Regions from separate parts of the Agromyces arachidis genome, predicted to be linked through region 1. Evidence: predicted binding sites of a transcription regulator. Region 1 holds the regulator's gene; the other holds the start of a gene.

Region 1 (4,255 bases):
GAGCCTCGGGGCGGCATCCACCGCCTGGTCGCGCCGCTCGTGCGACGTCGTCGCCGCGACCTCACGCGCGACGAGCTCCGCGCCCTGCACCCCGCCTACACCTGACGTGGCCGGTCCGCTCCCGATCGCCGACCCGGCGCCCGCCGACGGCCTGCTGCCCGGCGGGGCGACGACGGATGCCGCGACGCGCGCGTTCGGCGTCTACGTGCACGTCCCGTTCTGCCGGGTCCGCTGCGGGTACTGCGACTTCAACACCTACACCGCGGGCGAGCTCCGCGGCGTGACGCAGGCGCAGTACGCCGACCAGGCGATCGACGAGATCCGCTTCGCGCGCGGGGTGCTCGCCGCATCCGGCGCCCCGGACCGGGCGGCGCGGACCGTCTTCTTCGGCGGCGGCACGCCGACGATGCTCCCGGCCGCCGACCTCGTTCGGATGCTGGCGGGCGTGCGCGACGAGTTCGGGATCGCCGACGGCGCCGAGGTCACCACCGAGGCGAACCCCGACTCGGTCGGGCCCGACGACCTGAAGCGGCTGGCCGACGGCGGGTTCACGCGCGTGTCGTTCGGCATGCAGTCGGCGGTGCCGCACGTGCTCGCGGCACTCGACCGCACCCACGACCCGGCGCGGGTGCCGCTCGTGGTGCGCTGGGCGCGCGCCGCCGGCCTCGACGTCAGCCTCGACCTGATCTACGGCACGCCGGGGGAGTCGCTCGACGACTGGCGCACCAGCGTCGACGCGGTGGTGGCCGAACGCCCCGACCACGTGAGCGCCTACGCGCTCATCGTGGAGGACGGCACGAAGCTGGCGCGGCAGATCCGCCGCGGCGAGCTCGCGCCGATCGACGACGACCTGACCGCCGACATGTACGAGCTGGCCGACGACCGGCTCACCGCAGCCGGATACGAGTGGTACGAGGTCTCGAACTGGGCGACCGGTGACTCGCACCGTTCCCGTCACAACCTCGGCTACTGGCGCGGCGACGACTGGTGGGGCATCGGCCCCGGGGCGCACAGCCACGTGGGCGGGGTCCGCTGGTGGAACGCCAAGCATCCCGCCGCCTACGCGGAGCGCCTCGCGGCCGGGGTCTCGCCCGCCGTCGGCCGGGAGACGCTCGATGCGGCGACGCGCGAGACCGAGCGGGTTTTGCTCCTCACCCGGATCCGCGAGGGACTCGAGGTCGCGTCGCTGCGCACCGCCGGCCGGCACGCGGTCGCCGGACTGATCGCCGACGGCCTCGTGGACGCGAAGAACGCCCTCGCCGGGCGACTCACGCTGACCCGGCGAGGGCGTCTGCTGGCCGACGCCGTCGTGCGGCGCCTGCTCGAGGAGTGATCAGCTCACGAACTTGATTGCGAGCGGGTAGGTGTACGGTTCGCCCTTGTTCGCGGTCACCGCTGCGATGATGCTGAACACGATGCGGACGATGTACACGGCAACCAGCAGCGGGACGCCGATGACGGCGAGGATCACCGTGACCGACAGTATCCAGCCGACAACCTCGGCAATGAGCATTGTCAACTGGAAGTTCAACGCGGTGGCCGAGTGATTCCGCACGAAGGCCCCGCGGTCCTTCAACACCAGGTAACCGATCAGAGAAGGCCAGAATGCGAAGATCGCGCCGCCGATGTGGATCAGGGTGGCCCACAGCCGCTGGTCGGGCGGGCTCATCTCCTGGGCCGCGCCGGCGGGTCCGCCCGCGGGCGGGGGCGGCGGGGGCGTCCCGCCGGGAGGGGGAGGCGGAGGCGGCGGGGGAGCGGCGTCGCCCGGAGGCGGCGTGCTCGGCGGGTTGGGCGGTGTGGGAGGTGGTGCGTCGGACATGATGCTGGCTCCTTGGTCGGTCGCACGCCGTGTCGCGAGGCGTTTCCTCATGCTGGCACAGGGCGACGCGCCGGTCGAGGGGTCTCGGACCGGCGCGTCGCGGGTCGCCGGCGACTACTTGATGAGTCGCAGTGCGAAGGGGTAGCGGTAGTGGCGGCCCTCCTTGGCCTGCAGGAACGCGATCACCGAGAAGACGACGCCGAGGATCCACGGCACGTACAGCAGGATGCCGAGCACGGCGCCGACGCCGAAGGTGACGACCGTGAGGATGGTCACGACGATCCAGAGGGCCACCGTGGCCAGGGTCAGGGTGATCTGGAAGTTCAGCGCCTCCTTCGCCTCGGTGTTCGTGAACGAGCCGCGGTCCTTGAAGACGAGCCAGATGATGAGCGACGGCAGGATGCCGAGGATGCCGCCGAGGTGGGCGAACGAGCCCCACTGGACGTCCTGCTCGTGCGAGAGCGGCGCGGCGGGCTGGGGAGCGGGCTGGGGCGTGGGGTCGGTCATGCGGGACGAGGCCTTTCGGGTTGAGGGGGATGCCGTGGTCGTCCGCCCGCGCGGGGGCGATCGCCCGTGGCGATGCACACGCTACTGCCGAGGGGCGCGGCCCGGCAACGGTGGCGTGGAGGAATCTCGCGGTAGGATTGGCAGTCACGCGAACCGAGTGCTAAGCCGGGTCCGCGGGACGGTCGGTCGTGGAGGGAAGCGAGGGTCATGGTCTCGGAACGCAGTCTCGCCGTCCTCCGCGCGATCGTGCAGGACTACGTCGCCTCGCGCGAGCCGGTCGGATCCAAGACCATCGTCGAGCGCCACCACTTCGGCGTGTCGGCGGCGACCATCCGCAACGACATGGCCCTGCTCGAGGAGGAGGAGCTCATCGCGGCCCCGCACACCTCGTCGGGGCGCATCCCCACCGACAAGGGCTACCGGGTCTTCGTCGATCAGCTCGCCGACATCCGGCCCCTCACCACCGCCCAGCGGCACGCGATCGAGACCTTCCTCGGCGAGTCGAACGACCTCGACGAGCTGCTCGCACGGACGGTGCGCCTGGTCTCCCAGCTGACCCGCCAGCTCGCCGTCGTGCAGTACCCCAGCTTCACCCGCGCCCGCGTGCGCCACGTCGAGCTGGTCTCGCTCGCGCCGACCCGGGTGCTCTGCATCCTCATCTCGGACTCGGGCCAGGTCGAGCAGCGGCTCGCCGAGCTCGACCAGCCGGTCGACGAGGAGACGCTGCACCGGCTCCGCAACCGCCTCAACGAGGTCGCCGCAGGGCTCACGATGACGGATGCCGCGGCCGCGCTGTCCCACGAGACCGCCGACGCCGACCGCGCCCACGCCGAGGTGCTCCGCACCCTCGCGGCGACGCTCGCCGACCAGGCGAAGCTGACCCGGAGCGATCGGCTGGTCGTCGCCGGCGCCGCGAACCTCGTCCGCACCGAGCAGGACTTCGCCGGCAACATCCTCGGCGTCATCGAGGCGATCGAGGAGCAGGTCGTGATCCTCCGGCTCTTCGGCGAGATGAACGCCGACGAGCCCCTCGCCGTGCGCATCGGCCGCGAGAACGCGGCCTACGGGCTCGGCGAGACCTCCGTCGTGTCGAGCGCGTTCGAGATCCCGGGGCGCGACGTGTCGCGACTGGGGATCGTCGGTCCGACCCGCATGGACTACTCACAGAGCATGGCCGCCGTACGCGCGGTGGCCCGGTACCTCTCGCGAACGCTCGGCGAGAACTGACCCGCGCGGAGCCGCCCGAGCGGCGGCATCCGTCACCGGCAATCGAAAGGAATCCGCCTCCGTGGCAGACCACTACGAGGTCCTCGGCGTCTCCCGCGACGCCAGCCCCGACGAGATCAAGAAGGCGTACCGCCGCCTCGCCCGCGAACTGCACCCCGACGTGAACCCCGGCGCCGAGGCGTCCGAGCGCTTCAAGCAGGTCACGCACGCGTACGACGTGCTGTCCGACCCGAAGCAGCGTCAGCAGTACGACCTCGGCGGCGGACAGGGCGGGTTCAACGGCGCCGGCTTCGGCGGCTTCGGCGACATCTTCGAGACGTTCTTCGGCGCCGGGCAGGCCAGCCGCGGCCCCCGTTCACGTCGCGAGCGGGGCCAGGACGCGCTGATCCGGCTCGAGGTCGGCCTCGAGGACGTGATCTTCGGCACGCACCGCGACATCGAGGTCGACACCGCGGTGACCTGCGAGACCTGCCACGGCTCGTGCTGCCAGCCCGGGACCTCGCCAGTCACGTGCGACATCTGCGGCGGCACCGGGCACATCCAGCGCGCCGTCCGCTCGCTCCTCGGCAACGTGATGACCTCGAGCCCGTGCGGCTCGTGCCGCGGCTACGGCACGATCATCGCCACGCCGTGCGCCACCTGCCAGGGGCAGGGCCGCGTCCGCGCCCGGCGCACCGTCTCGGTCGACGTCCCGGCCGGCGT
Region 2 (4,255 bases), on a different contig from region 1:
TCCTTGGGACTGAAGGAATGGGACACATTCCGGCGTCTGGCGACGCCGATGGTCTCGACAGTATTGCCCGGCCCATGTGGAAACAAGGAGATCCGATCACAACCCGGTAACACCCTCCCGATGGCGGCCGCCGCGGCATCCGCTCGCCGTCGCACGCACGAATATGGCGTCCACCGGCCGATTCGCGCACGGATCCCGCACCGTCCCACCGACCCGATCCGCCCCTCCGGCACCCCCGGACGGGGGGTCCGAACGACCGGACCCGCTCGCGGCGCGGCGTTCAGACCGGCTCGAGCGCAGCTCGTCGCGTGGCGCGAGCCCCCCGCAGCAGGTCGAACGTGAGCACCGCGAGCGCGAGCCAGACGAGCCCGAACCCGATCCAGCGCTCCAGCGGCATCGGCTCGCGCAGGACGACCACGCCCACGAGGAACTGGATGAACGGGGCGAAGTACTGGATGAAGCCCATGTACGTGAGCGGGAGCCGCCGCGACGCGGCGGCGAACAGCAGGAGCGGCACGGCGGTCACCGCGCCCGCCGACAGCAGGAGCACGGTGTGCCACGCGCCGAGCGAGCCCATCGACAGCGCGCCGCTCGCCCCGACGAGCACCAGCAGCACCGCCGCGAACGGCGCGAGCCACGCCGTCTCGAGCGTGAGCCCGGACACCGCGTCGACGCGATGGCCGACGCGCTTCTTGATCAGGCCGTAGAAGCCGAAGCTGAAGGCGAGGACGAGCGCGATCCACGGCAGCTGCCCGTACCCGACCGCCAGCACGACCACCGCGACGATCGAGATGCCGACGGCGGTCCACTGGGTGGCGTTCAACCGCTCGCGCAGCACGAAGACGCCGAGGAAGACCGTGACGATCGGGTTGATGAAGTATCCGAGCGCCGCTTCGACCACCTGGCCGTTGAGCGTCGCGAAGACGTAGGTCAGCCAGTTGACGAAGATGAGGACGCCCGCCGCCCCCATGGTGAGCACCACCCGGCGGTCTCGCAGGAGCGCCCGGAAGGAGCGCCAGGAGCGCGTGAGCACGATCAGGAGCGCACAGAAGACCAGCGACAGGAGGATGCGCCAGGCGACGATCTCGACGGGCCCCGTGGGCGCGAGGGCGAGGAAGTAGATGGGGAGGAAGCCCCACAGGCCGTATGCGGAGACCGCGTAGGCGAGGCCGCTGCGACTGAGTCCCGCGCGCTGCGGTCGGGCGTCGGCGACGGTGGGAGTGCTGGTCACCGGACCAGCCTACGCTCGGCCTCCGGCCGCTCGTCGGCGCGCGACTGCCGCATTCCGTGCAGATCCCGACAGACGCGAAGCGGCCCGGATGCCGTGTGGCATCCGGGCCGCTTCGAAGCGTGCGTACCGACTAGCGGACGACGACCGCGAGCACGTCGCGGGCCGACAGCACGAGGTAGTCCTCGCCGCCGAACTTGACCTCGGTACCGCCGTACTTGGAGTAGATCACCTTGTCGCCGACGGCCACGTCGAGCGGGACGCGGTTGCCGTTGTCGTCGATGCGACCCGGGCCGACCGCCACGACCTCGCCCTCCTGGGGCTTCTCCTTGGCGGTGTCGGGGATGACCAGGCCGGAAGCGGTGGTCTGCTCGGCCTCGACCTGCTTGATGACGATGCGATCCTCGAGCGGCTTGATGGAAACCGACACGGTTGACCTCTTTCTTGACGAAGACTGGGGTTAGCAGCCTCTGAACGAGAGTGCTAACCAGAGTCTAGGGGGGTTCTGGCACTCGTGCAACGTGAGTGCCAACCGCCATGCCGCGGGTGCTAGCGTGGCCGGGTGGAACGCGCCGAGCTCGTCGAACTGCTCTCGCCCGAGGGGCTCGACCTGCTCGATTCGCTGCCCCCGTGGACCGCCCGCGCCGACGTCGTGAAGCTCGTCGCCGACCTGCGCGCGCAGGGCCACTCCCCCGGGCTCGTGGCCGCCGTGCTGACCCAGTCCCGGCTCCGCGCGAGGGCCAGGTCGAAGTTCGGCGAGTTCGCCGACCGCATGCTCTTCACCGAGGCCGGCCTCGAGCAGGCGACCCGGCTCCGCGTCGCAGCCCTCCACGCCGGCCGCTACGCACGCGCCGGGCTCCGGCACGTCGCCGACCTCGGCTGCGGGATCGGCGGCGACGCACTCGCCTTCGCCGCGATGGACCTCGAGGTGACCGCCGCCGACGCCGACGAGGTCACCGCGGCCATCGCCTCCTTCAACCTCACGCCCTTCCCCCGGGTCAGCGTGCTGCACTCGATGGCCGAGGAGGTCTCGCTGGGCGGGATCGACGCCGCCTGGCTCGACCCCGCGCGGCGCAGCACGTCCGGCGGGACGACGCGGCGCCTGGCCGACGCCGGCGACTACACCCCGTCGCTCGACTTCGCGTTCGGCCTGGCCGAGCGGATGCCGGTGGGCGTGAAGCTCGGACCGGGCACGGACCGGGACCTCGTGCCGGAGGGCACCGAGGCCCAGTGGGTCTCGGTCGACGGGGACGTGGTCGAGCTGGCCGTCTGGACCGGCCTGCTGGCCCGCCCGGGCGTCGGGCGCGCCGCCCTCGTGATCCGCGGCGATGCGGCGCACGAGCTCGTGGCGCCGGCCGACAGCGAGGACGCCCCGGTGGGCCCGCTAGGGGACTACCTCTACGAACCGGACGGCGCCGTCATCCGCGCACGCCTCATCGGAGACCTCGCCCGCGCGAACGGCGCGTGGATGCTGAGCGACGGGATCGCCTACATGACGGCGGATCGGGAGTTCGACACGCCCTTCGCGCGCGGCTTCCGGGTGGTCGACCGCCTGCCGGCCGACGAGCGCCACCTGCGGCAGGCGCTGCGCTCGCGCGGGGTCGGCACGCTCGAGATCAAGAAGCGCGGCGTGGACGTCGACCCGGCAGCCCTGCGCACCCGACTGAAGCTCAAGGGCGAGACGTCGGCCACCGTCGTGCTCACCCGCGAGGAGGGGCGCCACGTGGCCCTCCTCGTGGAGCGCCTCTGAACGGCGGCCGCGCGCGGGGGCCGGCTCAGCGGGGCAGTGCGCCGAAGACGATGGCGTAGTACCCGATCCACACGCCGGAGAACACCAGGCCGGTGATCCCCGTGCCGATCCCGATGAACGCCGGGATGCGTGCGTGCTCCTCGCGGCGCAGGCCGAGCACGCCGAACACGATCGCGGCCACGGACACCGGCAGCATCCATCCCACGAACAGCGAGGCGATCGCGCCGACGACGCCGAGGGCCGCCGCGAGCCGGCTCCAGACGCGCCGCTGCTCGTCGTCGTCGGCGTCGTACTCCGGGGCCGGCTCGGGGCGACCGACCGCGAGCAGCTGCCCGGTGGGCAGTCCGTGCAGCTCCGCGGTGTCGTACGGCGCCTCGAACTCGCGCGGCGGCCCGGGGTCGGACGAGCCGACCCGCGGCCGGTCGGCCCGGTGCTCGCCCTCGGGGGGCATCCGCTGGTCGCTCACGCCGCCGGCCCTCAGTAGTAGCTGGTCTCGCTCAGGCTGAACAGCGCGGCCCAGGCGACGATCGAGATCACCGCGATGGCGACGCCCACGAAGCCGAGGACGATGCCGGTGAGCCACATGCCCCTGGCGGCCGGCTCCTTGCGGCGGCCCACGAAGCCCAGCACGACGGCGGCCGCGGGGACGATCAGCTGCAGCACGCCGCCGATGAAGGGGATGATGACGATGCCGGCGCCGATCACGCCGATGATGCCCGCGATCAGCGAGATGAGGCTGAAGACCGCGGTCGGCCGGCTTCCCGGGGACGCGGCGTCGTACGGGGTCGCCGGCGCACCGTACGGGTTCGCGGGCTGCCCGTAGGGCTCCGCCGCCGCGGCGGGGGGAGCCGGAGGAGGCGGCGGAGGGAAGGCCGCGTTGCCGCTCGTGCCCGGGCCGTAGACCGGAGCGGCCGGAGGCTCGGGCGGGGCCGGCGGCGCCGGTGGTGCGGGCGGTGCCGGCGGCTCGGGTGCGGCCGGCGGGGCCGGCTCGACCGGGGGCTCCGGCGGGGCGGGCGGGACCGTCGGCTCGGACGGGGCCGGCGGCGCCGGCTCCGATGGGGCGGGCGGCGCCGGCTCCGATGGGGCGGGCGGCGCCGGCTCGGCGGGGACCGCCGGCTCGGACGGCGCGCCCGGCTCCGCCGGCACGGGGGGCTCGACCGGCTCAGCCGGGACGGACGGCTCGGATGGCGCGCTCGGCTCCACCGGCTCGTCTGGCTGCCTCGGATCGCTCATGTCGAGCCCCTTTCGTGCGCTGGGCGGATCAGTATCCGCTGACG

The links. The regulator HrcA, encoded in region 1, represses chaperone genes, less so after heat shock. The targets are predictions, from matches to a motif close to TTNGCACTCGNNNNNNNCGAGTGCNAA.
Region 2: a site for HrcA is predicted at 1,734-1,760, ahead of groES (co-chaperone GroES). Genes of this name have one in related genera too.

What each region holds. Positions count from the first base shown of each region.
Region 1 covers NZ_JBRBDK010000008.1:64,552-68,806, reverse strand. The annotation lists gene ACUY4T_RS11620 (DUF1990 domain-containing protein) at 1-105, shown strand, start outside; gene hemW (radical SAM family heme chaperone HemW) at 107-1,333, shown strand; gene ACUY4T_RS11610 (DUF4870 domain-containing protein) at 1,334-1,669, opposite strand; gene ACUY4T_RS11605 (DUF4870 domain-containing protein) at 1,934-2,326, opposite strand; gene hrcA (heat-inducible transcriptional repressor HrcA) at 2,534-3,553, shown strand; gene dnaJ (molecular chaperone DnaJ) at 3,615-4,255, shown strand, end outside.
Region 2 covers NZ_JBRBDK010000005.1:220,273-224,527, reverse strand. The annotation lists gene rarD (EamA family transporter RarD) at 281-1,231, opposite strand; gene groES (co-chaperone GroES) at 1,362-1,658, opposite strand; gene ACUY4T_RS09255 (class I SAM-dependent methyltransferase) at 1,791-2,978, shown strand; gene ACUY4T_RS09250 (hypothetical protein) at 3,004-3,444, opposite strand; gene ACUY4T_RS09245 (DUF4190 domain-containing protein) at 3,456-4,211, opposite strand; gene ACUY4T_RS09240 (DUF4190 domain-containing protein) at 4,240-4,255, opposite strand, start outside.